DNA from 3 places in the Faecalibacterium sp. AF27-11BH genome. Region 2 is predicted to be linked to each of the others. Evidence: predicted binding sites of a transcription regulator. Region 2 holds the regulator's gene; each other region holds the start of a gene.
The links. The regulator Rex, encoded in region 2, represses fermentation and respiration genes when NADH is low (regulators of the CRP and FNR family bind a similar motif). The targets are predictions, from matches to a motif close to ATTGTTAANNNNTTAACAAT.

Region 1 (7,886 bases), on a different contig from region 2:
TCCAGATGGGTAGCATCAGCGGTCAGGCCGGTGTGCAGACGAGCTGCGCAGCGGGGGCCCAGATCGCGGCCGATGTTGGTTGCACCGATCAGCAGGACTTCGGGCTTGTACTCGTTGACCATGTCGCACACGACCTTAGCGTATGCATCGGTGGTGTAATCCTTCAGCAGGGGGCTGTCGCAGACCATGACCTTATCGGCACCATAGCCGCCCAGCTCCTTGGCAATGCCTTCCACGTTGTCGCCCAGCAGCAGACCGGTGACCTCGCAGCCCAGCTCATCAGCCAGCTTGCGGGCCTCGCTCACCAGCTCGAAATCAGTGGGCATCAATGCGCCCTGGCGCTGCTCGCAGAAGACCCATACGCCCTTGTATTCGTTAAAATCAGCCATTGTAATCCTATGCTCCTTTCATCAGATCAGGTGCTTCTTGGCCAGGATACCAGCCAGCTGTGCGGCAGTATCGTCGCCCTTCAGCATGGTGCCTGCGCCCTTCTGCGGAGGAGTGAAGGACTTAAAGACGTTCGTCGGAGAACCCTTCAGACCGATGGTATCAACCTCGATCAGCGGATCGTCCTTCAGTGCGTTGTAATCAAACACTTCCATCGGCTTGTCGTAGCAGGTGAAGATGCCGTTCACGCTCATGTAACGGGGCTGGTTCAGCTCCTTGATGCAGGTCAGCAGGCAGGGAGTCTGCACCTTGACCATCATGTAGCCGTCTTCCAGCATACGCTTCACGGTCAGAGTGTTGCCATCCTTCTGGATGTCTGCCACGTAGGTGACCTGAGGCAGATGCAGCTTTTCAGCGATCTGCGGGCCGACCTGTGCGGTATCGCCATCGATTGCCTGACGGCCGCAGAACACAACGTCCTCGGGGCCAACGCCGATCTTGTTGACAGCAGCAGCCAGGATCTGGCTGGTTGCAAAGGTATCGGAGCCGCCGAACTCACGGCCGGAGACCAGAACAGCCTTATCAGCGCCGCGGGCCAGCAGCTCACGCAGCATGCCTTCTGCCGGCGGGGGACCCATGGTAACAACAACGACTTCGCAGCCGGTAGCGTCCTTGAGCTTCAGAGCAGCCTCCAGAGCGTTCAGGTCATCAGGGTTGGTGATGGTAGCCATCGAAGCACGGTCCAGAGTGCCATCGGGCTTGACGGACACCTTGCCGGAGGTATCAGGAACCTGCTTTACACAAACAATTGCTTTCATTGTAACTCTTGCCTCCCTTACTTCAGCAGCGCGCCGGAAATGACCATCATCTGCACTTCGCTGGTGCCCTCGTAGATCTCAGTGATCTTGGCATCACGCATCATGCGCTCGATGGGATAGTCACGGGTGTAGCCGTAACCGCCGAACAGCTGCAGGCAGCGGCGGGTCACATCGCTTGCGGTGCGGGCTGCGATCAGCTTTGCCTGAGCAGCCTCGACGCTGTAACGAACCTTCTTGCCGTCCATTGCTTCCTGCTTCTTCAGAGCAGCAGCGTAGACCAGATACTTTGCAGCCTCAACGCGTGCCTTCATCTCAGCCAGCTCGAACTGGGTGTTCTGGAATGCGGAAATGCTGCGGCCGAACTGCTTGCGCTCCTTGACGTAAGCAACGGTCTCTTCCAGAGCGCCCTCGGCAATGCCCAGAGCCTGAGATGCGATACCGATACGGCCGCCGTCCAGAGTAGCCATAGCCAGCTGGAAGCCGCGGCCACGCACACCCAGCATACGGTCAGCAGGGATGCGGCAGTCCTCAAAGATCAGCTCGCAGGTGGAAGAACCGCGGATGCCCATCTTGTCCTCAGCCTTACCGACGGAGAAGCCCGGGTCGGTGCGCTCCACGATAAAGGCGGAGCACTGCTTGGTGGGACGGCCCTTCTTGTCGGGCACGATATCGGTGACAGCAATAACGATAAAGACGTTTGCGTAGCCGGCGTTGGTGATGAAGATCTTGGAACCGTTCAGAATCCAATCACCGGTCTCGGGGTCCTGCTTTGCAAAGGTCTGCTGACCCTGTGCATCGGTGCCGGCACCCGGCTCAGTCAGGCCGAAAGCACCCAGCCACTCACCGCTGCACAGCTTGGGCAGATACTTTGCCTTCTGCTCGGGAGTACCATTTTCATAAATAGGAGCAGCACACAGGCTGGTGTGAGCAGAGACGATGACACCGGTGGTGCCGCAGACCTTGCTCAGCTCTTCCACTGCCATGACGTAGGACAGCACATCGCCGCCTGCACCGCCGACCTCAGTCGGGAAATAAATGCCCATCATGCCGAGCTTGCCCATCTTTTCGACGGTCTCTTTGGGGAAGTACTCTTCCGCATCAACCTTCTTTGCCAGGGGCTTGACTTCGTTCTCAGCAAACTCGCGGTACATTTTCTGTACCATCTGCTGCTGCTTGGACAGAGTAAAATCCATCGCTATATCCTCCTAACGGGTCTTTTTCATTTACCGGAATTGCCCGGTGCAAACAAATTCCTCCCGGCCGCGTTTCCACGGTCGGGAGAAACGTTTATCAGAATTTACAGCTGGTCAACAGGGGTCTTGGTGCGGTCTGCGTTGTAAACGTAGAAGCCCTTGCCGCTCTTGCAGCCCAGGTTGCCGCCACGGACCATCTTACGGATCAGCGGGCAGGCACGATACTTGCTGTCGCCGGTCTCCTTGTACAGCACATCCATGATGGCCAGGCAGATATCCAGGCCGATGAAGTCGCCCAGCTCCAGGGGACCCATGGGGTGGTTGGCACCCAGCTTCATAGCGGTGTCGATGCCGGCGATATCGGAAACGCCTTCCATCTTGATGAAAGCAGCTTCGTTGATCATGGGGATCAGGATGCGGTTGACGACGAAGCCTGCAGCCTCATTGACCTGAACCGGCTGCTTGCCGATGGCAACAGAGATCTCCTTGATCTTCTCAACGGTCTCAGCGGGAGTGTTGCAGCCTGCGATGACCTCGATCAGCTTCATGCGGTCTGCGGGGTTAAAGAAGTGCATGCCGACCAGCGGACGGCTAACGCCCTTGCCAATCTCGGTGATGGACAGAGAAGAAGTGTTGGAAGCGAAGATGCACTCGGGCTTGCAGATCTTATCCAGTTCGCCGAAGGTGGTCTGCTTGACCTTCATATCCTCAAAAGCAGCCTCAACGACCAGATCGCAGTCAGCGCACAGGTCTTCCTTCAGGCCCGGGGTGATGGCAGCAACGATAGCGTCTGCCTTTTCCTGCGTCATCTTTCCCTTGGCAACCAGCTTCTCGTAGCCCTTCTTGATCTTTGCCAGACCATTCTCGGCCCACTCCTGCTTGATGTCGCACAGAGCAACGGTGTTGCCCTCAACCTGTGCAAATGCCTTTGCGATGCCCTGGCCCATGGTGCCAGCGCCGATAACACCGATCTTCATAGGAAACCTCTCCTTTAATATCAAAAATTATGTAGTAATGGATTAGTTGTTGGTGAACACTGCCTTGGGCTTCGGCTTCTCACGGCTCAGGAAGCAGGCCATGCCTTCCTTCTGGTCGTGGGTCTCGAAGCAGCTGCCGAACAGCTTTTCCTCGACCTCAACAGCCTTCTCGATGGGCAGGCTGATGCCGCCGTTGATTGCCTTCTTGCAGTTGCGTACAGCGATGGGTGCATTCTTTGCGATCTTGCCGGCCAGCTTCAGCACGTTCTCCATCAGTTCAGCCTGAGGATACACAGCGTTCACCAGACCAATGCGCAGAGCCTCGTCCGCCTTGATGTTCAGTGCAGAGTAGACCAGCTGCTTTGCCATACCCATGCCGACCAGACGTGCCAGACGCTGGGTGCCGCCGAAGCCCGGGGTGATGCCCAGACCCACTTCCGGCTGGCCGAACACAGCGTTGTCAGAGCAGATGCGGATGTCGCAGCTCATAGCCAGCTCGTTGCCGCCGCCCAGTGCAAAGCCGTTCACGGCTGCAATAACGGGGATGGGGAAGCTCTCGATCATCAGGAACACATCATTGCCCAGCTTGCCGAAGGCCTCGCCCTCTGCCTTGGTCATGGTGCTCATGGAACCGATATCTGCACCTGCCACGAAGCTCTTGTCGCCTTCGCCGGTCAGAACGATGCAGCGGACAGTCTCCTGATCCACAGCCTCAAAAGCTGCCTTCAGGTCTGCCAGAACTTCGGGATTCAGGGCATTCAGTGCCTTGGGGCGGTCGATGGTAATGATCTCAACTGCACCCTGCACCTCGGTTTTTACAAATGCCATTGTGAAAACCTCCTATTCAAATCTTATCAATTATCACAAACAGCCCCCGGACGGAGGAAAGGCTCTCCGGTTCCCTTCCCCGTCCGGGTCTGTCATTCAGTCAGGATTCCAAGAGGTGGAACTTAGTCCATCTCAACGATGGTAGCGCAGCCCATGCCGCCGCCGATGCACAGGGTAGCCAGACCCTTGTGAGCACCGCGATGCTTCATAGCATACAGCAGGGTGACCAGGATACGAGCGCCGGAAGCGCCGACCGGGTGGCCCAGAGCAATTGCGCCGCCGTTGACGTTCACCTTGCTCATATCAAAGTTCAGAGCCTGGCTGACAGCCACAGACTGAGCAGCAAATGCCTCGTTGGCCTCGATCAGATCCATGTCAGCAACGCTCATGCCGGTCTTAGCCATGACCTTCTTGGTAGCAGCGATGGGGCCCAGACCCATGACTTCCGGCTCAACGCCAGCCAAAGCACCTGCGACCCAGGTAGCCAGAGGCTTCACGCCCAGCTCCTTAGCCTTCTCCTCGCTCATGATGACCAGAGCAGCAGCGCCGTCATTGATGGCGGAAGAGTTGCCGGCGGTCACGATGCCGTCCTTGGTGAAAGCGGGCTTCAGCTTTGCCAGCACTTCAGGAGCGCTCAGACGGGGGCCTTCATCAGTATCGAACACGGTGTCGCCCTTCTTGCCCTTGATCACAACGGGAACGATCTCGTCCTTGAAAGCGCCGTCCTTGATGGCCTTGTCAGCCTTCAGCTGGCTGTTGTATGAGAACTCGTCCAGCATCTCACGGGTGATGGGGCTGTAGCCGTACTTCTTCTGATAGGTCTCGTTGGTGCAGACGTTCTCAGCGGTCATGCCCATGTGCTTGTTGAAGCCGCAGGCATCCCACAGAGCATCGTTGACCATGGTATCCACGATCTCGCTCTTGCCCATAGGAGCGCCCATGCGGTAGCCGTAACGAGCCTTCTGCAGTGCGAAGGGAGCCATGTCCATGTTCTCCATGCCGCCTGCGACCACGATATCAGCATCGCCAGCCTCGATCATCTGAGCAGCCATATTGACGCAGTTCAGACCGGAGCCGCACACCACGTTGACAGTGACAGCCGGGGTCTCGATGGGCAGGCCAGCCTTCAGAGCAGCCTGACGAGCGACGTTCTGGCCCAGACCGGCCTGAATGACGCAGCCCATGTAGACATGATCGACCTGCTCGGGAGCGACGTTTGCACGGTTCAGAGCTTCCTTGATGACGATGGAGCCCAGCTCAACTGCGGGAACGTTTGCCAGAGTGCCGCCGAACTTGCCAATAGCGGTACGGCATGCAGATGCGATAACGATCTTTTTCATGTGAATAGCCTCCTGAATTGTGTATGTGTTACTTTTCGTAAGCCATTTTTATCAAAACGCCCGTAAGCGCTTTTACAAATTAGGTCTCGGGGTCTTTTTTCTGCCGGATCAGCGCATACTTTTCGTTGACCGCCTTTTCCACATTGGGTGTGACGAACTTACCGATGTCGCTGCCGTAGTAAGCTGCCTCTTTTACAATGGTGGAAGAAAGGTAGCTCCACTTGATGCTCGTTGCCAGAAACATGGTCTCGATGCCGGGCATCAGTGCGTGATTGGTCTGCGCAAGCTGGATCTCGTTTTCAAAATCCGTCACCGCCCGCAGGCCCCGCACCATCACCGAAGCGTGCCGTTTCTTGGCGAACTCCACGGTCAGGCCGTCGAAGCTCTCCACCGAAACATTCTGGATGCCTTTGCAGCACTCCTTTAGAAGCTCCACGCGTTCCTCCACGGTGAACAGCGGATTCTTTGCGCTGTTGTTGAGCACCGCCACGATCAGATGATCGTTAATCTTTGCTGCGCGCTTGATGATATCGAGATGCCCTTTTGTGACCGGATCGAACGAACCGGGATAAACTGCTGTTGCCATCGTCTGGTGTCCTCCTTGAGCGCTGTGAAAAGCGCGTTTTGGTTCTGCCATGATAGCACTTTCCAGTCTTGGGTGCAAGATTTTTGTGCAAGCTGTACGTTTTATCGTTAAAATTTAAACAATCAATGTCATGCTGCATCGCAGCTGCTTGCTACGCTATAAGTAAACCATATCGTCAAAATTTTATCAAGTCCTTTTGCAAAGATTTTGGTTTTTCAGCACCAAACAATCGTCCAAAAACTCCGCGAATTTTGTCCATATTGCCAGTCGGTCAAAATTTTCTCGATAAACTATTGATTCTACACATTGTTAATGTTATAACTAAGTTGTGCAGATCTGCTGCCCTGTCCGACAGCTGCCTTCTGCTGGTTATCAGGATATCATCCGCCTGTGTCAGAGCTGTGTTCAAATTGCCAACAGGTGGTAAACATCCTGCAAAGATTTGTCCGTGCAGGAAGAGTAAATGATAAATTTACAATTCCTTTATGTTATTATAGGAGAGGATGGTTTATAATGGATTTTACGGAACTGTATGCTCAGAAGAAAATGACCGCCGCTCAGGCTGCCGCACTGGTCAAAAGCGGTGACTGGGTGGATTACGGCTGGGCTGTGAACACCCCTGTGGCGGTGGATGCCGAGATTGCAAAGCGTCTGCCTGAGCTGGAAGGTGTCAACTTCCGCGGCGGCATCCTGATGTGGGTGCCCGCGATCTTCCAGATCGACGATCCCGCTGCACACATGACATGGAACAGCTGGCATATGGGCGGCATTGAGCGCAAGGCCATTGCACAGGGCTTCTCCTTCTACTCCCCCATCCGTTATTCCGAGCTGCCCCGCTACTACCGCGAAAGCCCGGATCCGCTGGATGTGGCGGTGTTCCAGGTGACCCCCATGGACGAGCACGGCTACTTCAACTTCGGCCCCAGTGCATCTCATCTGGGTGCTGTGTGCGAAAAAGCCAAGAAGATCATCGTTGAGGTCAACAAGAACATGCCCCGCTGCCTTGGCGGCATGGAGAACTGCATCCACATTTCTCAGGTCACCGGCATCGTGGAAGGCGAGAACCCGCCCATCGGCCAGATGGCCGCTCCCGGTGCTGCTACCGAAGTGGATCTGAAGGTTGCCAACCTGATCGTTCCGCAGATCCCCAACGGTGCCTGCCTGCAGCTGGGCATCGGCGGTATGCCCAATGCCATCGGCAGCCTGATCGCACAGAGCGATTTGAAGGATCTGGGCGTGCACACCGAAATGTATGTGGATGCCTTTGTGGATATCGCCAAGGCCGGCAAGATCACCGGTGCATGCAAGCAGCTGGACAAGGGCCGTCAGGTCTACGCCTTCGGTGCCGGCACCCAGAAAATGTACGATTACCTGAACGATAATCCGGAGTGCATGTCTGCACCCGTGGACTACACCAACGATATCCGCAGCATCTCCGCACTGGATAACTTTATTTCCATCAACAACGCTGTGGACATCGACCTGTTCGGTCAGGTGAACGCCGAGACTGCAGGCCTCAAGCACATCTCCGGTGCCGGCGGTCAGCTGGACTTCGTTCTGGGCGCATACCTTTCCAAGGGCGGCAAGAGCTTTATCTGCCTGTCCTCTACCTTCTTTAATAAGAAGACCGGCCAGCTGGAGAGCCGCATCCGTCCCACTCTGGAAAACGGCAGCATCGTCACCGATACCCGTGCCAACATCCACTACCTGTGCACCGAGTACGGCTGCGTGAACCTGAAGGGCCTGACCACCTGGGA
Region 2 (7,886 bases):
CATGTCATAAGACTTGAATGCGTAGTTGTAGACCAGCAGAGAGATCAGCGTGGTGGAACCACGGGGGCCGCCATTGGTGATGATGTACGGGCCATTGAACTCCTGGAAAGCCTGGCAAATCTGAGTGACCAGGTTGTAGAAGATGATGGGGGTGATCATCGGAACAGTGATGGAGAAGAACTGACGCCACTTGCCGGCACCATCAATGGTAGCGGCTTCGTACAGGTCTGCAGGCACGCCCTTCAGAGCGGCCAGGAACAGCACCATGGCAGAACCGAACTGCCAGATACGCAGGAAGCAGATGATCCACAGCGCGTAGCTGGGGTCAGACAGCCACTCGGGGCCCTGCACCAGACCAAAGGTGACAGCGCGCAGAACGGTGTTGAGCAGGCCGTCCACACTGAATACAGCCTTCCACAGAACGGCGATCGCAACAGAGCCGCCCAGAATGGAGGGGATGTAGTACACAGTACGGAACAGGTTGACGCATGCGATCTTGAAGTTCAGGATGTATGCGATGAACAGCGCAAAGACCAGCTTCAGAGGCACGGTGATGAAAGCGTACTTGAAGGTGATGAGCAGTGCCTTGGTGATCTTGGTGGTGGTAAAGGCCGTGATGTAGTTGGCCAGACCAACGAACTGGGTGCCGCTCTTGAAGAAGTTCATATCGGTGAAGCTGTAGTACAGCGACTGACCGAAGGGAACTGCCTTAAAGACGACGAAGCCGATGATCCAGGGGATCAGATAAAACAGACCCTGATATTTGTCCAGCCATTTCTGGAACGGGGTGCGCCCGATGGCGGGAGCATTGCTTTCTTTCATCTGGGAAATCCTCCTTTTTAAGGAATTTCGGAGCATGAGACGGACGAAGGGGTAACAGACTGGATACAGCTTTGTCAAGATTTTGTAATATATCTCTGACAAAAAAGGGGCATCTGCCGGTCGGGCGGCAGGTGCCCCTCAGGTTCAGTCAAAGGGTGCCCTTTTCTGTGCGTGACCGCACACGGCGGCACTCAAAAATGGAACTTAGCCGATGGTGTAGCCAACAGACTCCATGCCGTCCAGCAGGGTGTCAACAACGTCTGCGCCGGCAACGCCGTCGTAGTCAACGGTATCGAACACTTCCTGATAGATGCCGGTGCCGGAAGCCTTCAGGTCGTTGTTCTCGAACAGGGGATCCAGCTTGTTGGTGGTGAAGGCCATGACCTTGGCGTTTGCCTCAGCAACCAGATCCTTGACAGCGCCGGCAGCCTGAGCAGCAGCCAGACCAGCCTTGGAAGCGGGGATGCCGCACTCGGAACCCATGATGGAAGCGCCCTTCTCCTCGTTCAGCAGGAAGTTGATCAGGGTAGCAGCCTCGGCAACGCACTTGCTGGTCTTGGTGATGGCCAGACCCATGGAGACCTTGGAGAAGCCGCCGTTGTTGTCGCCGAACTTGATCTCTTCGCCAACGGTGAAGCCGTCCTTGTTGGCATCATCCAGAGCGGAGGAGTACTTGGAAGCAGCGGAATCCCACTCGAAGATGCCTGCGATCTTACCGGTGATCCACTCGTTGGACTGGTGGGTAGCGGTATCAGAGTTTGCGGAGTAGTAGGTCTTCAGGTTCATCATGACGTGGCCATCCACCAGGCTCTTGATGAAGTCGATGCCCTCAGCGATCTCGTCCTCGGTGTAGTTCAGGGTAGAGGTGACGGGGTCAGCCCAGTCCTTGCCGTACTTGGACTCGAGGTAGAAGACCATCAGTATCATACGGTCGTATGCGCCCAGATGCATGGGGTAGTAATCGTCGCCCAGCTTCTCCTTGAATGCCTTGCCGGCAGCCATCAGATCATCCAGAGACTTGGGAACTTCGGTGATGCCAGCCTTGTTGAAGGTGGTCATGTTCCAGAAGAAGATACGGCCGGTCATGGAAACGGGCACGCACTGCTGGCTGTTTGCAACGTAGCAGGCGTCCATGGCAGCGTCATCCCACTGGGTCAGATCCAGGAACTTGGAAACAGTGTTCAGATCCACGAACTTGCTGCCGTCAGCAGAGTAGTTGTACAGCCAGTTCCAGTTCACCTGGCACACATCCTGTGCGTTGCCAGCGATGAAGGCAGCTGCCATCTTCTCTTCCCAGCCGGACCATGCGGCGAAGGTGGGCTCGATGGTGATGTTGGTGTGCTCAGCCTGGAACTCCTTGATGGCGTTCTGGTAAGCCTCGTGACGGCTGTCGCCGCCCCACCAGCTGATGGTCATGGAAACAGGGCCGTCAGACAGTGCCAGGCTCTCGTCTGCAGAAGCAGCGGGAGCGGAAGAAGCGGTGGAAGCAGCAGAGCTGGATGCAGCAGAGTTGCCGCCGCAGGCAGCCAGAAGGCCGGCAGCGCCCACAGCGCCGGTGACCTTCATAAAATCACGACGAGAAATTGCCTTGCTCATTTTTGTTCTCCTCCTAAATACAGAAAACATCATCTCGAACGGGGGTTCTGCACATACCCCGTTGTATACAATTATGATAACAAAACAACAACCAAAAAGAAAGACGCAAATTGCAGATATCTAAACAAAAAACGTACAAATATTGCTCTTGTTTTCGCGCAAGAATTGACGCCTTCGCTGAAATGAATAAACTTGGCTCGAAAAACTGTGCAACATGTATACTTCGCTATTTTGCATAGAAAACTGGGATGCATCATAGGAGGAACGTCGAATTTTGCAATAATTTTGTAAACATTCCGTTTCAGAACGTGGAAACGTTGCATACATTGTGGACGAACAACAGCTTAAAAAGCCCGGATGGGAGTCTTTGAACTGATATATCAATAGCGCAAAAAATGTGCACTCTGATATATCAATTGTTTGCGGCGGGCATCCGGCACCGGTCTTCGGGCATGGAAATCGGTGCTTTTTCGCCCTTTGGGGGGGTGAAGAAGCACCGACAGCGACATATTTTGCGCTGTTGTGTGGACTGCGCCTGTGGGCCGGGAATAAAAAAGAAAGGCTGCCGTGTCGTTGAACACAGCAGCCTTGTATACAAGTTTATTCAACCCGCGAAGCAGCTTTTTCGGCGTAGAACGCGCGCTTTGCCTTGAAATAGCACTGGGGGCACATGCTCACGTACTGCACATCGTTTTCCAGATCGATGGCCACCTGCTCGCCCTCAAAGACGAATCTGCCGTTCACCCTGCGGCAGTTGCAGATGGCCTTGCGGCCGCAGGTGCAGATGGTCTTCATCTCCTCGATGGTGTGGGCCAGCTCCAGCAGGCGGGTAGAGCCGGGAAAGCCCTTAAGCGAAAAATCTGCCCGCAGGCCGTAGCAGATCACCGGAATGTTCAAATCCACCGTTACCATGAACAGCTGTTCTGCCTGCTGCGCAGTGAAAAACTGGCTCTCGTCGCACAGCACGCAGGCCAGCGGCGCACCGTCAGCGTTGGCCGTGCGCACGGCCTCGAACACGTCCGTCTCCGGCGGGATCAGCAGATCAGCCTTGCGGCGCACGCCCAGACGGCTCACCAGCTCACCGCCGCCCTTGGTGTCCACCTGTGGCTTGAGGATCAGCACCCGCATCCCCTGTTCTTCGTAGTTGTGGGCTACCTGCATCAGGGCGGTGCTCTTGCCGCTGTTCATCGCGCCGTAACGGAAATACAGTTTTGCCATTTGAAAAACTCTCCTTACAGAACGAACCCTCTCAGCCAAAGCCTGACGGCTTTGCCAGCTCCCCCGATGGGGGAGCTTTTCTGTATCTTCCGGGCAGGCTGTCCCTGCGCCGGAGAAGCAGAAACTTTCCCGTCCCCACTCACAAAGCTCCCCTTTCGGGGGAGCTGTCGAGCGTATGCGAGACTGAGAGGGTTCAGCGGCATCTCAGGCTTTAACTGAGAGGGTTCTCTTATTACTTATAATAGGTACGTTCAGTCCTGATTGCGCAGGCGGTAGCCAAGGCTCATCAGGCTGTCGCCCAGATGGACGTTCTCCACCACCACATCGGGATACGGCACAGAGAGGTCATAGTGGGAGAAGTTCCAGAAGCCCTCGATGCCCAGATCCACCAGACGGCCGCTGACCTGTTCCGCACCGTCGCGGGGCACACAGAGCACTGCGACCTTGGGGTGATGCTCGGCACAGAAAGACTCCAGCTCGTCGATATGGCGGATCTGGATGCCGCTGATCTCCTTGCCCACCTCGCTCTGTGCCACATCAAAGGCGGCGATCAGGCGGTAGCCGTTGGTATCGGTGGTGATAAAGCGGCTCACTGCCTTGCCCAGACGGCCGCAGCCGATCAGGATGGTGGGCAGGCGGTCACCGTTGCCGAACAGCAGGCCTTCCAGAATGGAGAGCAGGTTTTCCACCGAGTAGCCAATGCCCTGCCGGCCATTCACATCGCCGATGCAGTTGAAGTCCTGCCGTACCTGCGAAGCGGTGGTGCCCATCTGAGCAGCCAGCTCGCGGGAAGAAATGCTGTTGATGCCGTCCGCCTGCAGAGAGCACAGATAGCGGTAATATTTGGGAAGACGCTTGATAACGGGAAGCGAAGCCCTTGCAGGAGTGTTCATAGAATACTTTCTCCTTTCGCTCTATCGCAGTACTTGCCGCAGCTGCCTGCTTTACAGATGCGGCACAAAGAAACCCCGATCCGTTTACGGGTTCATATTGCAGATATTACAGTCAATTATTTAAAGTATACTGCACCGATGGAGAATGTCAAATCATTCTCAAAAAATTTTTATGAAATGTTACCGCTTTTTTGCTGCAGCGGGTCTGCATAGCCCGGCACAGGCTGGGGAATGCTGACAAAAAACGCAGGAGGAAAGCACATGAATGATGAAACGCAGCAGACCGACGCGCGTCGGCTGGAAAAGGAAGAGATCGAGGATCTGGGCACGGTCACGCTGGCCCGCGGGGAGCATGTCATCCACTGCCTGACCGTCATCGGCCAGATCGAAGGCCATTCGGAAGCGCCGCAGGGCCAGAAGACCACGAAGTATGAGCATGTCATCCCGCAGCTGGTGGCCGCGCAGGAAGACCCCCGCATCGAGGGCCTGCTGGTGCTGCTGAACACGGTAGGCGGGGATGTGGAAGCGGGCCTTGCGCTGGCGGAGCTGATCGCCAGCGTATCCAAGCCCAGTGCAACGCTTGTGCTGGGCGGCGGGCACTCCATCGGCATCCCGCTTGCCGTCAGCGCCCGGCGCAGCTTCATCGTGCCCACAGCCACCATGACCGTGCACCCGGTGCGGCATTCCGGCGTCATTCTGGGGGTGCCGCAGACCATGCGCAGCTTTGAGCAGATGCAGCAGCGCATCACCGGCTTCGTAGCGGCCCACAGCGGCATGACCGAAAAACGCTACACCGACCTGATGCTCCACACCGGCGAGCTGGTGATGGACATGGGCACCGTGCTGGATGGACGCCGGGCCGTGAAGGAAAAGCTCATTGACGAGCTGGGCGGACTTTCGGATGCGCTGGCGTGGCTGTATAAAGAGATTGAACGCAAATGAAGGCCGATTTTGTACAACAATAGGTTTGCCATTTTCTTCCCTGCGTGGTACAATAATAAAATCAAATAGTGTGTCTACTACAAACGCGGGGAACAAAGAAACATGGCAACAAAAAAACGTAAAACGACAACACGGCGCGCAGCATCGCGCAAAAAACGCGCAGAACAGCGGCTCCCGGCAGGGCTTGGCACCCTGTTTGCAGGCCTTTTGCTGGTGGTGCTGGCCTTTGTGGAGGGAGATTCGGCATGGAAGGCCCTGCACGATGTGCTGTTCGGACTTTTTGGCTGTGGCAGCTTTGTGCTGGGCGCGGCAGTGTGCTGCCTTGCTGTGCAGTATACCCGGGGCGAAGACCTTCTGCCCAAGATCTTCAAGCTGGTTCTGGGGCTGGTGTTTGCCTGCGGCACGGTGATTGTTTTTTCCGATATCCAGCCGCAGGGCATGTCGGCATTCCAGATGACAGCTGCCTGCTATGCAAACGGCGTGAATGCATGGATCGGCGGCGGTGCGCTGGGCGCACTGCTGGGCGGCAGCCTGCTGCTGCTGTGCGGACGGCCTGCGGCAACCCTTATCATGATCGTGCTGGCACTGTGTGTCAGCCTGTACATTTTTGATCTGACCCCGGCAGAGGTGTGGCAATGGCTGTGCGCTGCGTTTGGCGGCGTGCACGCAAAGGGTGCGGCCATGGCGCAGCAGAGCGCAGCCCGCCGCGCTGAACGTGCCGCTGCCCGCGCGGCAGAAGCCGAGGCCGAGGAAGACTACGACGAAGCAGAAGATGAATACCGGGATGAGGAAGATGCCGAAGAGGAGATGGAAACTCCGGCTTTCCGCATCGGTATGCCGGACTGGCTGAACGGCATCCGCCACTGGGGCCACAAGGTGACCGAAGAGATGGAGGCGGAGGAGCCGGAGGCCGCCCCGCAGCCGGAGCCGCCCGCAGATACTTCCGGCCAGCCGCTTGCCCAACCGGAGCCTGCCGCCCCGGCCATCACGCCGGTGCAGGTGCGGGTATCCCGGCCCCGGGCTTCCTTTGACGTAGACCTTGGCCCCGACCACACTGAGGTGAAGGAGGGCGGCAGCGAACCCATCGAGCCGCTCATCGTGGGCCCGGGCGGCACCTTTGGGCAGAACCCGCTGCGCCCGGCCCCCAGACCTGCCCCGCAGCCCATCGTACAGGACGCGGTGGAGACCGATGCATCCGATTTCTTTGCAAAGGCTGCACAGCCGGTGCAGCCTGCGGCAGCGGAAAGCTTTGATACTCCGGTCATGACCCCGGCAATGCCGACGGCCCAGCCGGAAAGCCCGGCAGCGGCAGTCACGCCGGAGATGCCCGCCGTGCCCATCCAGCCCGCAGTCCCGGCGGCACCCGCCCGGGTGAGCGCCGAAAACGCCGTTGCCATGCGCGGCACACCCGACGAGGACGGCTGGATCAGCATTACCAGCGAACCGGTGGAGGAAAAGGATATCAGCACGCTGGTGGCAGCGGCAATGGAAAAGCCTGCCGCTTCCGAGCAGGCCGCGGCAGCGGCCCCTGTGGACGAGACCGAACCGGTGGATACTTATCAGTACCAGTATCCGCCCATTGAGCTGTTTGAAAAATCGCAGGACGAGACCGACCCCGGCGCGCAGGAAGAGCTGAAAGCCAACGCCCAGAAGCTGGTGGATACGCTGGAAAGCTTTGGCGTGCGCACCCGTGTGCTGGATATCTCCCGGGGCCCCTCCGTCACCCGGTACGAGGTGCAGCCCATGGCGGGTGTCAAGATCAGCCGCATCACCTCGCTGGCAGACGATATCGCCCTGAACCTTGCGGTGGCGGACGTGCGCATGGAAGCGCCCATCCCCGGCAAGCCTGCCGTGGGCATTGAGGTGCCCAACCACAAAAAGACCCCGGTGTATATCCGCAGCGTGTTCGAGAGTCAGAGCTTTTTGCGCATGACCTCACCTCTGGGCATTGCGCTTGGTAAGGACATTGCCGGTGTGGCACAGGTGGCAGACCTGTGCAAGATGCCCCATCTGCTCATTGCAGGCAGCACCGGCAGCGGTAAATCCGTGTGCGTGAACAGCATCATCATGAGCCTACTGTTCCGCTCCAGCCCGGAGGACGTGAAGCTGCTGCTGATCGACCCCAAGGTGGTGGAGCTGGCCGAGTACAACGGCATTCCCCACCTGCTGATGCCGGTGGTCACCGAGCCGAAAAAGGCCGCAGGTGCCCTTGGCAGCGCGGTGCAGGAGATGGAGCGCCGCTATCATCTGTTTGCAGAGAACAATGTGCGCGACATCAAGTCTTTCAACAAGCTGGCCGCAGAACGGCCTGATCTGGAAAAGATGCCCTACATCGCCATTATCATCGACGAGCTGGCCGATCTGATGATGGTGGTGGGCAAGGATGTGGAGGACTCCATCTGCCGCATCGCCCAG
Region 3 (7,886 bases), on a different contig from region 2:
CAGCACAGCATAGTCCAGCACCTGCAGGGTGCGCTCTGTCTCGGTGGAAAAATCCACATGGCCGGGGGTGTCCAGCAATGTGATATCCGTATTGCCCGCTGTCAACAGGGCCTGCTTGGAAAAGATGGTGATGCCGCGCGCTTTTTCAAGCGTGTCGGTATCCAGAAAGGCATCCTTGTGATCCACGCGGCCCAGCTTGCGGATCGCGCCGGAGCGGTAGAGCATGGCTTCCGAAAGGGTGGTCTTGCCGGAGTCCACATGGGCAAGGATGCCCAGAACGATTTGTTTATGCGTTGTTTCCATCCGCTTCTCCTACAATCAAAAACTCATTTTTATTGTAGCACGGATGGGGAAAAAAGAAAAGTTTTTGATTTAGAATGGGGTCGAAGCCCAAAAACGCAATTTATCTTATCGGCTTTTCGCGTGAAAAAACAGCTCTGGAAAATCCGCAGATTTTCCAGAGCTGTAAATATAAGAATAACAATTCCGCTATTCATAGCCAAAGCGAACGCGTCGGCCATTTTAACGGTCAATTACTCCACAATGATGCTCTTGCCGGTCATTTCAGCAGGCACGGGCAGACCGATATACGGCAGCATGGTGGGAGCGATATCGGCAAGGCAGCCGCCCTCACGCAGCTTCACATCGCCGCAGCCAACAGCCACAAAGGGCACCACGTTGGTGGTGTGTGCGGTGAAGGGGGTGCCGTCCGGGTTCATCATCTTCTCGGCGTTGCCGTGGTCGGCGGTGATGAAGGCGCAGCCGCCGGCCTTCAGCACAGCGGACACCACCTGATCCACAGCAGTGTCAACGGCTTCCACGGCCTTGACCGCAGCATCGAACACGCCGGTGTGGCCGACCATATCGCAGTTTGCAAAGTTCAGGATCACCACATCGTACTTGCCGCTCTCGATGCGCTTGACGCACTCGGCAGCAACCTCAGGGGCGCTCATCTCGGGCTTCAGGTCATAGGTGGCGACCTTCGGGCTGGGGATCACGCAGCGGTCCTCGCCCTCGTAGGGAGCCTCCACGCCGCCGTTGAAGAAGAAGGTGACATGAGCGTACTTCTCGGTCTCGGCAATGCGCAGCTGAGTCTTGCCATTCTCGGACAGGTACTGGCCCAGAACGTTCTTCAGCTCCACAGGCGGATAGGCGACCTCGCAGTTGGGCATGGTGGCATCGTATTCGGCCATGCAGACATAGTTCACCTGCTTGCGGCCACCGCGGCGCTCAAAGCCGGTGAACGCATCGTCGCAGAAGATGCGGGTCATCTGGCGGGCACGATCGGGACGGAAGTTCATGAAGATCACAGTGTCGCCATCCTGCACGCGGCCACCCTCACAGGTGACGCAGGGCAGAACGAACTCGTCGGTCTTGTCTGCTGCATAGGATGCCTCGATGGCCTCGGCAGCGTTGGCGGCATGATTGCCCTCGCCGTAGACAAAGGCAGCGTATGCCTTCTCTTCACGATCCCAGTTGTTATCGCGGTCCATGGCGTAGTAACGGCCGGAGACGCTGGCGATCTTGCCGATGCCCAACTCGTCCAGCTTGGCCTGCAGGTCGGCCAGGAAGCCCTTGCCGGAGTGCGGGTCGGTATCACGGCCATCAGTGATGCAGTGCAGGTAAACGTTCTTTGCACCCAGATGTTTTGCCATTTCCAGCACGCCGAACCAGTGGTCTGCGTGGCTGTGCACACCGCCGGTGCCCACCAGACCCATCAGATGGATGGCCTTGCCGGCGTCGATGGCAGCCTGCATGTTCTTGACCAGAACAGGGTTCTTGAGCATCTCACCGTCCTTGATGGACTTGGTGATGAGGGTGAGCTGCTGGTACACGATGCGGCCAGCGCCCATGTTGGTGTGGCCAACCTCGGAGTTGCCCATCTGGCCGTCGGGCAGGCCGACTGCCATGCCGGAAGCCTCGATGGTGGTCATGGGGTACTTTTCCATCAGAGCATCCAGATGGGGGGTCTTGGCGGCCACCACGGCGTTGCCGAAGGTCTCCTCCGGCACCCAGCCGAAGCCATCCATGATGCACAGAAGAACAGGTTTCTTTGCCATAAAATTGAATCTCCTTTGAATTTAACAAATCAGCGCCCGGCACAGCGCTGGAAATGCGGCGCAGCCGGGCGCTGAAACAGCTGATTTAAACCGTCGATCAGCCCTTGGTGGCTGCGTTAACGATCACTGCAAAGTCGGGAGCCTTCAGGGATGCGCCGCCGATCAGGCCGCCGTCCACATCCTTTTTGCTCAGCAGCTCCTCGCAGTTCTTGGCGTTCATGCTGCCGCCGTACTGGACAGTAGTAGCCTCGGCAACTGCCTCGCCGTACACCTCACCGATGACCTTGCGGATCTGGCCGCAGACTTCCTCAGCCTGATCGGCGGTAGCGGTCTTGCCGGTGCCGATGGCCCAGATGGGCTCGTAGGCGATCACGACATTTGCCATCTGCTCAGCGGTCACGTCGCGCAGAGCGATCTTGGTCTGCATCCGGACCAGCTCCTCGGTGACGCCCTCCTCACGCTGCTGCAGGCTCTCGCCCACGCAGATGATGACCTTCAGGCCGGCGTTCAGAGCAGCCAGAGCGCGCTTGTTCACGGTCTGGTCGGTCTCTGCAAAGTACTGGCGGCGCTCAGAGTGGCCCACGATGACGTACTCCACGCCCAGATCTACCAGCATGTCAGCGCTGATCTCGCCGGTGAAAGCGCCGGACTTCTCGAAGTGAACATTCTCAGCACCCACATGGATGTTGGTGCCCTTGGTCTTTTCCACAGCGGTGACCAGATCGGTATACGGGGTGCAGATAACCACCTCGCAGCCTGCGTCCTGCACGGCGGGGACCAGCTCGTCCACCAGAACAGCAGCCTCGGAGGCAGTCTTGTTCATCTTCCAGTTGCCTGCAATGATAGCCTTACGCTTTGCCTTATCCATGATACTCTATCTCCTTTATTTACCTTCTATCGTGCAGAAAGCTCTGCACAAACAAAAAGATGCGGCGGCGCTAAAGCCGCCGCACCCATTATGATGCCGGGATCAGATTATGCGTTCTGAATGACTGCGATGCCGGGCAGCTCCTTGCCCTCCAGATACTCCAGAGAAGCGCCGCCGCCGGTGGAGATGTGGGTCATCTTGTCGCCCAGACCCATCTGCTGCACAGCTGCTGCGCTGTCGCCGCCGCCGATCACGGTGGTAGCATCGCTCTCAGCCATAGCCTTGGCAACTGCCAGAGTGCCAGCTGCCAGAGTGGGGTTCTCGAACACGCCCATGGGGCCGTTCCACACAACGGTCTTGGATGCCTTGACAGCATCGGCAAACAGCTTCATGGTCTCGGGGCCGATGTCGCAGCCTTCCATGTCAGCCGGGATCGCGGTGACGGGAACAACAGTGGTCTCAACCGGAGCGTCGATGGGATCGGGGAAGTCCTTGATGCAGACAGCATCAACAGGCAGCAGCAGCTTCACGCCCTTCTCCTGAGCCTTGGCCATCATTTCCTTGCAGTAATCCAGCTTGGAATCGTCGCACAGGCTCTTGCCGACCTCGTAGCCCTGAGCCTTGACGAAGGTGTAAGCCATGCCGCCGCCGATGATCAGGGTATCGACCTTCTCCAGCAGGTTGGAGATAACATTCAGCTTGTCTGCGACCTTTGCGCCGCCCAGAATAGCAGTGAAGGGACGAACGGGATCGTTCACAGCGTTGCCCAGATACTTAATCTCCTTCTCCATCAGGTAGCCGACAGCGGTATCCTTGATGAAGTCGGTGACACCTGCAGTGGAGCAGTGTGCACGGTGGCAGCTGCCGAATGCATCGTCAACATATGCATCAGCCAGAGAAGCCAGCTCTTCGCTGAACTCAGGCATGTTCTTGGTCTCTTCCTTGCGGAAACGGGTGTTCTGCAGCAGAACGACATCGCCGTTGTTCATGGCAGCAACAGCAGCCTTTGCGTTCTCGCCCACAACGTTGTCGTCGTCAGCAAACACAACGGTCTTGCCCAGCTTTGCGCTCAGAGCCACAGCAACGGGTGCCAGGCTGAACTTTGCCTCGGGGCCGTTCTTGGGCTTGCCCAGATGGCTGCACAGGATGACCTTTGCGCCATCGTTGACCAGCTTCTGGATGGTGGGCAGAGCTGCGTTGATGCGGTTCTCGTTGGTGATCACACCGTCCTTCATCGGGACGTTGAAATCGCAACGGACAAGCACCTTCTTGCCGCAGTAGTTCTGATCGTCGATCGTCTTCTTACCTAAACCCATGGTAATAAACTCCTCTCAAGTTTTAATTTCTGAACTAGAGTTTCGCTCACATTCGGGGGATCTTGCCCCGTTACTCTACTATTATAAACAAAAACCGTGCACATTGCAAGGTCGCAAGATAGATAATAGTTTAACAAACATTTGCCGCTGATGCACGGAAATGTGTGTATTTTGACCGAAAGCCGCTGCCTTACCGTGTTTTCCGGCAGAACATTCCGCAAATGCGGTCATACATTCCCCATATGAACTTCTGGTTCCGCTGATCCCGCTCAAAAATTGCTTCCACACCAGCATAGCCGCTCGCCTTATACTTCCTGAAAATATTCTGCTTTCAGAGGATTATTCGACACTTCTTTTTCAAAGAATTCTTTGAAGCCTTCCTCCAATACATCCAGAAAATCCGGAGTCACCCCCCCACATATTCATGGATATCAGATAATTTTTCTGTGACCCAGCAGGTCACTTGTTCCTTAAAATGTGACCTACTGGGTCACATTTTGGCCTCAGAAGCCATCTCCGCTAGAGGGGAAAAAAGAAAATTCTGACTTCTATTGTCAAAATACGTATTTTCAAAACCATCTGACGGCTGAGTACAAATCCAGATGGAGTAGACCTTACGAATCTTCTCATATTCAGATTTTGTAAAAATCGGACCGTGCTGTGCAGAAATCATTCTGCTACAATAATAGATTGCCCGTTTCGTCAATGGGTATCCCGGCTTGAATTTTGTCTGTGCTTCCACATTGATAATCAGACGAATGACTTCTTCCTGTTCTGCACTGTCCGCAGATTTCGGTGCGATTGCGTCAAAGCGAACATCGTAGAACAATGTTCCCTCGGTCAGCGTAGAGTCCTCGTTGTTACTACCCTTGATTACATCTGTTGACTTTTTGGGTCTGTTCGTATCATCGACATGAACACCAACAGAGCCAACCTCCGGGGTTCCCTCGATGTATTTCTCAACAATATCATTCCTCATCGTGGAAGTTCAGCATTTTCACTTCCTGATAAGGCGGGCTGGAATCGCCATCGTATTTTGCCGCCTCAGCACGGTCATGCAGCTTCAGGATCATCTGGCTCAGTTTTTTCTCTTTCATCATGCGTCTTTCTTCTCCCTGTATACTTCTCAATATAATCATCTTGAATTGGAGATTTATGATTGTTAATCATATCCACTTTCGCTTGCACAATGTCAACAGCCATCACTTGATTATGCTGTGCTAACAGAACGCTAAGGGAAAGGCCGACGTATCCAGTGCCTGCTACGGCAATTTTATAATTTTTCATATTTTCATTCTCCTCACTTTTCTCTTTATAAAACAGCAATAAGCCTACGGCGGGTCGCACAAAGGCAATCCACCGTAGGCTTGAACTCTCCTTCAATCTTTATTTGCTGCTCCTTTTTGTGGGTCAAAACAGAGCTTCCAAAAGCCTCCTACATATAACCCCCAGGATTTCCCGCTTCTTGCAGTCTTTTCAACAAATAAACTTTTGAAGGACAACTCAAGCTGTCAAAACCCTTTAGTTATCGTATTTTTTCTTGGTTGACCCTATGCGGTTGTCAAGTAAGGAACAAAAATTTTTGTAAAAAAAAGCCCTACAAGGCTTTCAATCGGTTCTTACACCAATTTGAGCCTTGTAGGGCTTATCTTCTTATTCATAATTCGGGGGCTTAACCTGACTACAGATGGTATTATTCCAGCACACACCAATCGCCTGAACTGAAATACACCGCTCCCACGTACAGCATTTTTATGGACGAAGACCCTTTACAAGAGTCTGAAATTCCTGTTCTGTATCCGCAAAGTGGTAAGGCGCATACTCACCATACGCTGTTGGCCTGCTGATTGTTACAAGCTGTACTCCCTTATATCCAACCTCTGTGTTCAATTCTCTTTTTAATTCCACCAGATGCTTCCCATGCGTCGTTTTTAGAGCAAAACAACCATGTGCATTACGATCTTTTGCTACTAAATAGTACATTATTCAGCACCTCCTTAAATTCATGTTCATTCCGAATCAATCCATTTTCATACTTTTCACGCATTATCTTCCCTGTTTCCACGGGATAATTCTTTTTATATTGCTCTTTTTTCGGCATAATGCCGTCATTTAAATTGATGTTTTCCCCTGTCACCAAATCATTTGCCTTCAATAGTTTTCAATTCTTCAAGGTAATAGTCACCATGATAGAATTTAGAAACATCCATATCAAGAGCTTCAACTACCCGACAGGCCAAGCCAAAAGAGGAAGTCAAAATATTTCTTTCCCCAGATTCCAGCCTTTGATATTGACGTAAAGTTATATTGGCTCGATCAGCAACCTCTTGTTGCGTCATCCTTAACATTTGTCGTCTTTCCGATAAGACAGCCGCTGCTGTTGGAATTATCGTTTGAAAACTATCTAAAATTCCACCACTCATAATATTGGTTCCCTTCATCACGTCCATTTGGACGTATTATACGACCAAGTGGACGTGATGTCAAGTTGTACACTTTTGAGGCGAGAGGGCACTTTGTTCATCTTTTTCAAGCGAAATGATAACTGCATTTTTCTCGGCATCATACCGTCCTTTAAACTGATGGTCTTTTCCTGCCGCTAGACCATTTGCTTCCAGCAACACCTGAATGAACTGTATTCCGTTAATCATCATCCGACACTGCCCATCGGTCAGCAGCCTGTCCGGGACCTTAAAGGACATGGGATGCTCCGCAGCACACGGCGTGATTGCAATAGACTTCCGATCTTTCCTCTGCAAAACGCAGATATAGGCCGGACTTCCAAGAATACGGATAACATCCTTTCCCACATTCATTCTTCGGCTTTCTGCCGGAATTGTCACCAGCAGATTCATAATTCGTCCAGAACTCATGTCAGCATTCCTTTCTCAACAACCTCACTGCCCGGTCGTTGTACATTTTCAGGCTGTTCCGGCAAATCTGGTAATGGTGTATTTTCTGAGTCTTCACCTTGCGGTATCGGTACTGAAGTAGTGCCTGCTTCCCGTTCAGTCTCATCCAATACTGCAGAGCCCTGATACCCAATAAAATCTTCAAACAGATTCATCTGATGGCCTGCAATGTAATCAGTATAAGATTTCCCGATCCGATCCTTATAGACATCCGGGAAGAATTTTATCTGTTTCTTCTTTGTCTCACCCGTAACAGGGTCTGTGTATTCCTGTGGTTTTGGGGTGAACATGATTGCTTCTTCCAAGTCGAATAACATACAAAGGCCCTGATCTGAGTTCGCCACCCGTCCGAGTATCTTATAGCGGCATTCACGGTTCCAACTCATGATTTTGAAGATATTTTCCACAAATTCCAAAGAGGTAATATCCTTATTCACCCAGTTTTCGTCCTTCTGTCTTGCCCATTCAACAGATGCACTGTCCTCTTCCGGGCACATAATCAACGCAAGCCGCTTCTTGTTTGGATGCAGAATTGGAAGAACATACTTAATTCCTTCAAAAAGCCGGATACAGGCCATATTGAATTTCATAACGCCATATTTTATGCTTACTGCTGGCTTATTCAGCATGGAAAACTGTGTGCGCGGCGGCAGCTCATACCCATCAAATTTTTCGTACTCCAGCTCTCTTTTATACTCTTTTCGTATCTGTGCCAACTCACGAATCAGCG

Region 1: the regulator Rex is predicted to act here: its motif matches at 6,233-6,252, upstream of coaD (pantetheine-phosphate adenylyltransferase).
Region 3: the regulator Rex is predicted to act here: its motif matches at 4,363-4,382, upstream of DWY76_RS04830 (phosphoglycerate kinase).

What each region holds. Positions count from the first base shown of each region.
Region 1 is NZ_QVGS01000001.1:380,775-388,660, reverse strand. Features, by position in the region: gene acrA (acryloyl-CoA reductase electron transfer subunit beta) at 1-389, opposite strand, end outside; gene acrB (acryloyl-CoA reductase electron transfer subunit gamma) at 411-1,205, opposite strand; gene DWY76_RS01770 (acyl-CoA dehydrogenase family protein) at 1,223-2,398, opposite strand; gene DWY76_RS01765 (3-hydroxyacyl-CoA dehydrogenase NAD-binding domain-containing protein) at 2,503-3,375, opposite strand; gene DWY76_RS01760 (enoyl-CoA hydratase-related protein) at 3,418-4,203, opposite strand; gene DWY76_RS01755 (acetyl-CoA C-acetyltransferase) at 4,326-5,543, opposite strand; gene coaD (pantetheine-phosphate adenylyltransferase) at 5,623-6,129, opposite strand; gene DWY76_RS01745 (butyryl-CoA:acetate CoA-transferase) at 6,643-7,886, shown strand, end outside.
Region 2 is NZ_QVGS01000002.1:253,161-261,046, forward strand. Features, by position in the region: gene DWY76_RS03810 (sugar ABC transporter permease) at 1-822, opposite strand, end outside; gene DWY76_RS03815 (ABC transporter substrate-binding protein) at 1,027-2,418, opposite strand; gene DWY76_RS14165 (hypothetical protein) at 2,799-3,026, opposite strand; gene DWY76_RS03820 (thymidine kinase) at 3,019-3,636, opposite strand; gene DWY76_RS03825 (redox-sensing transcriptional repressor Rex) at 3,888-4,529, opposite strand; gene DWY76_RS03830 (ATP-dependent Clp protease proteolytic subunit) at 4,791-5,471, shown strand; gene DWY76_RS03835 (DNA translocase FtsK) at 5,574-7,886, shown strand, end outside.
Region 3 is NZ_QVGS01000003.1:140,908-148,793, reverse strand. Features, by position in the region: gene DWY76_RS04845 (TetM/TetW/TetO/TetS family tetracycline resistance ribosomal protection protein) at 1-303, opposite strand, end outside; gene gpmI (2,3-bisphosphoglycerate-independent phosphoglycerate mutase) at 534-2,060, opposite strand; gene tpiA (triose-phosphate isomerase) at 2,158-2,928, opposite strand; gene DWY76_RS04830 (phosphoglycerate kinase) at 3,036-4,244, opposite strand; gene DWY76_RS04820 (Rpn family recombination-promoting nuclease/putative transposase) at 4,735-5,223, opposite strand; partial or broken gene DWY76_RS04815 (UDP-glucose 6-dehydrogenase) at 5,364-5,531, opposite strand; gene DWY76_RS04810 (DUF6718 family protein) at 5,997-6,227, opposite strand; gene DWY76_RS04800 (helix-turn-helix transcriptional regulator) at 6,386-6,667, opposite strand; gene DWY76_RS04795 (hypothetical protein) at 6,728-7,099, opposite strand; gene DWY76_RS04790 (hypothetical protein) at 7,114-7,886, opposite strand, start outside.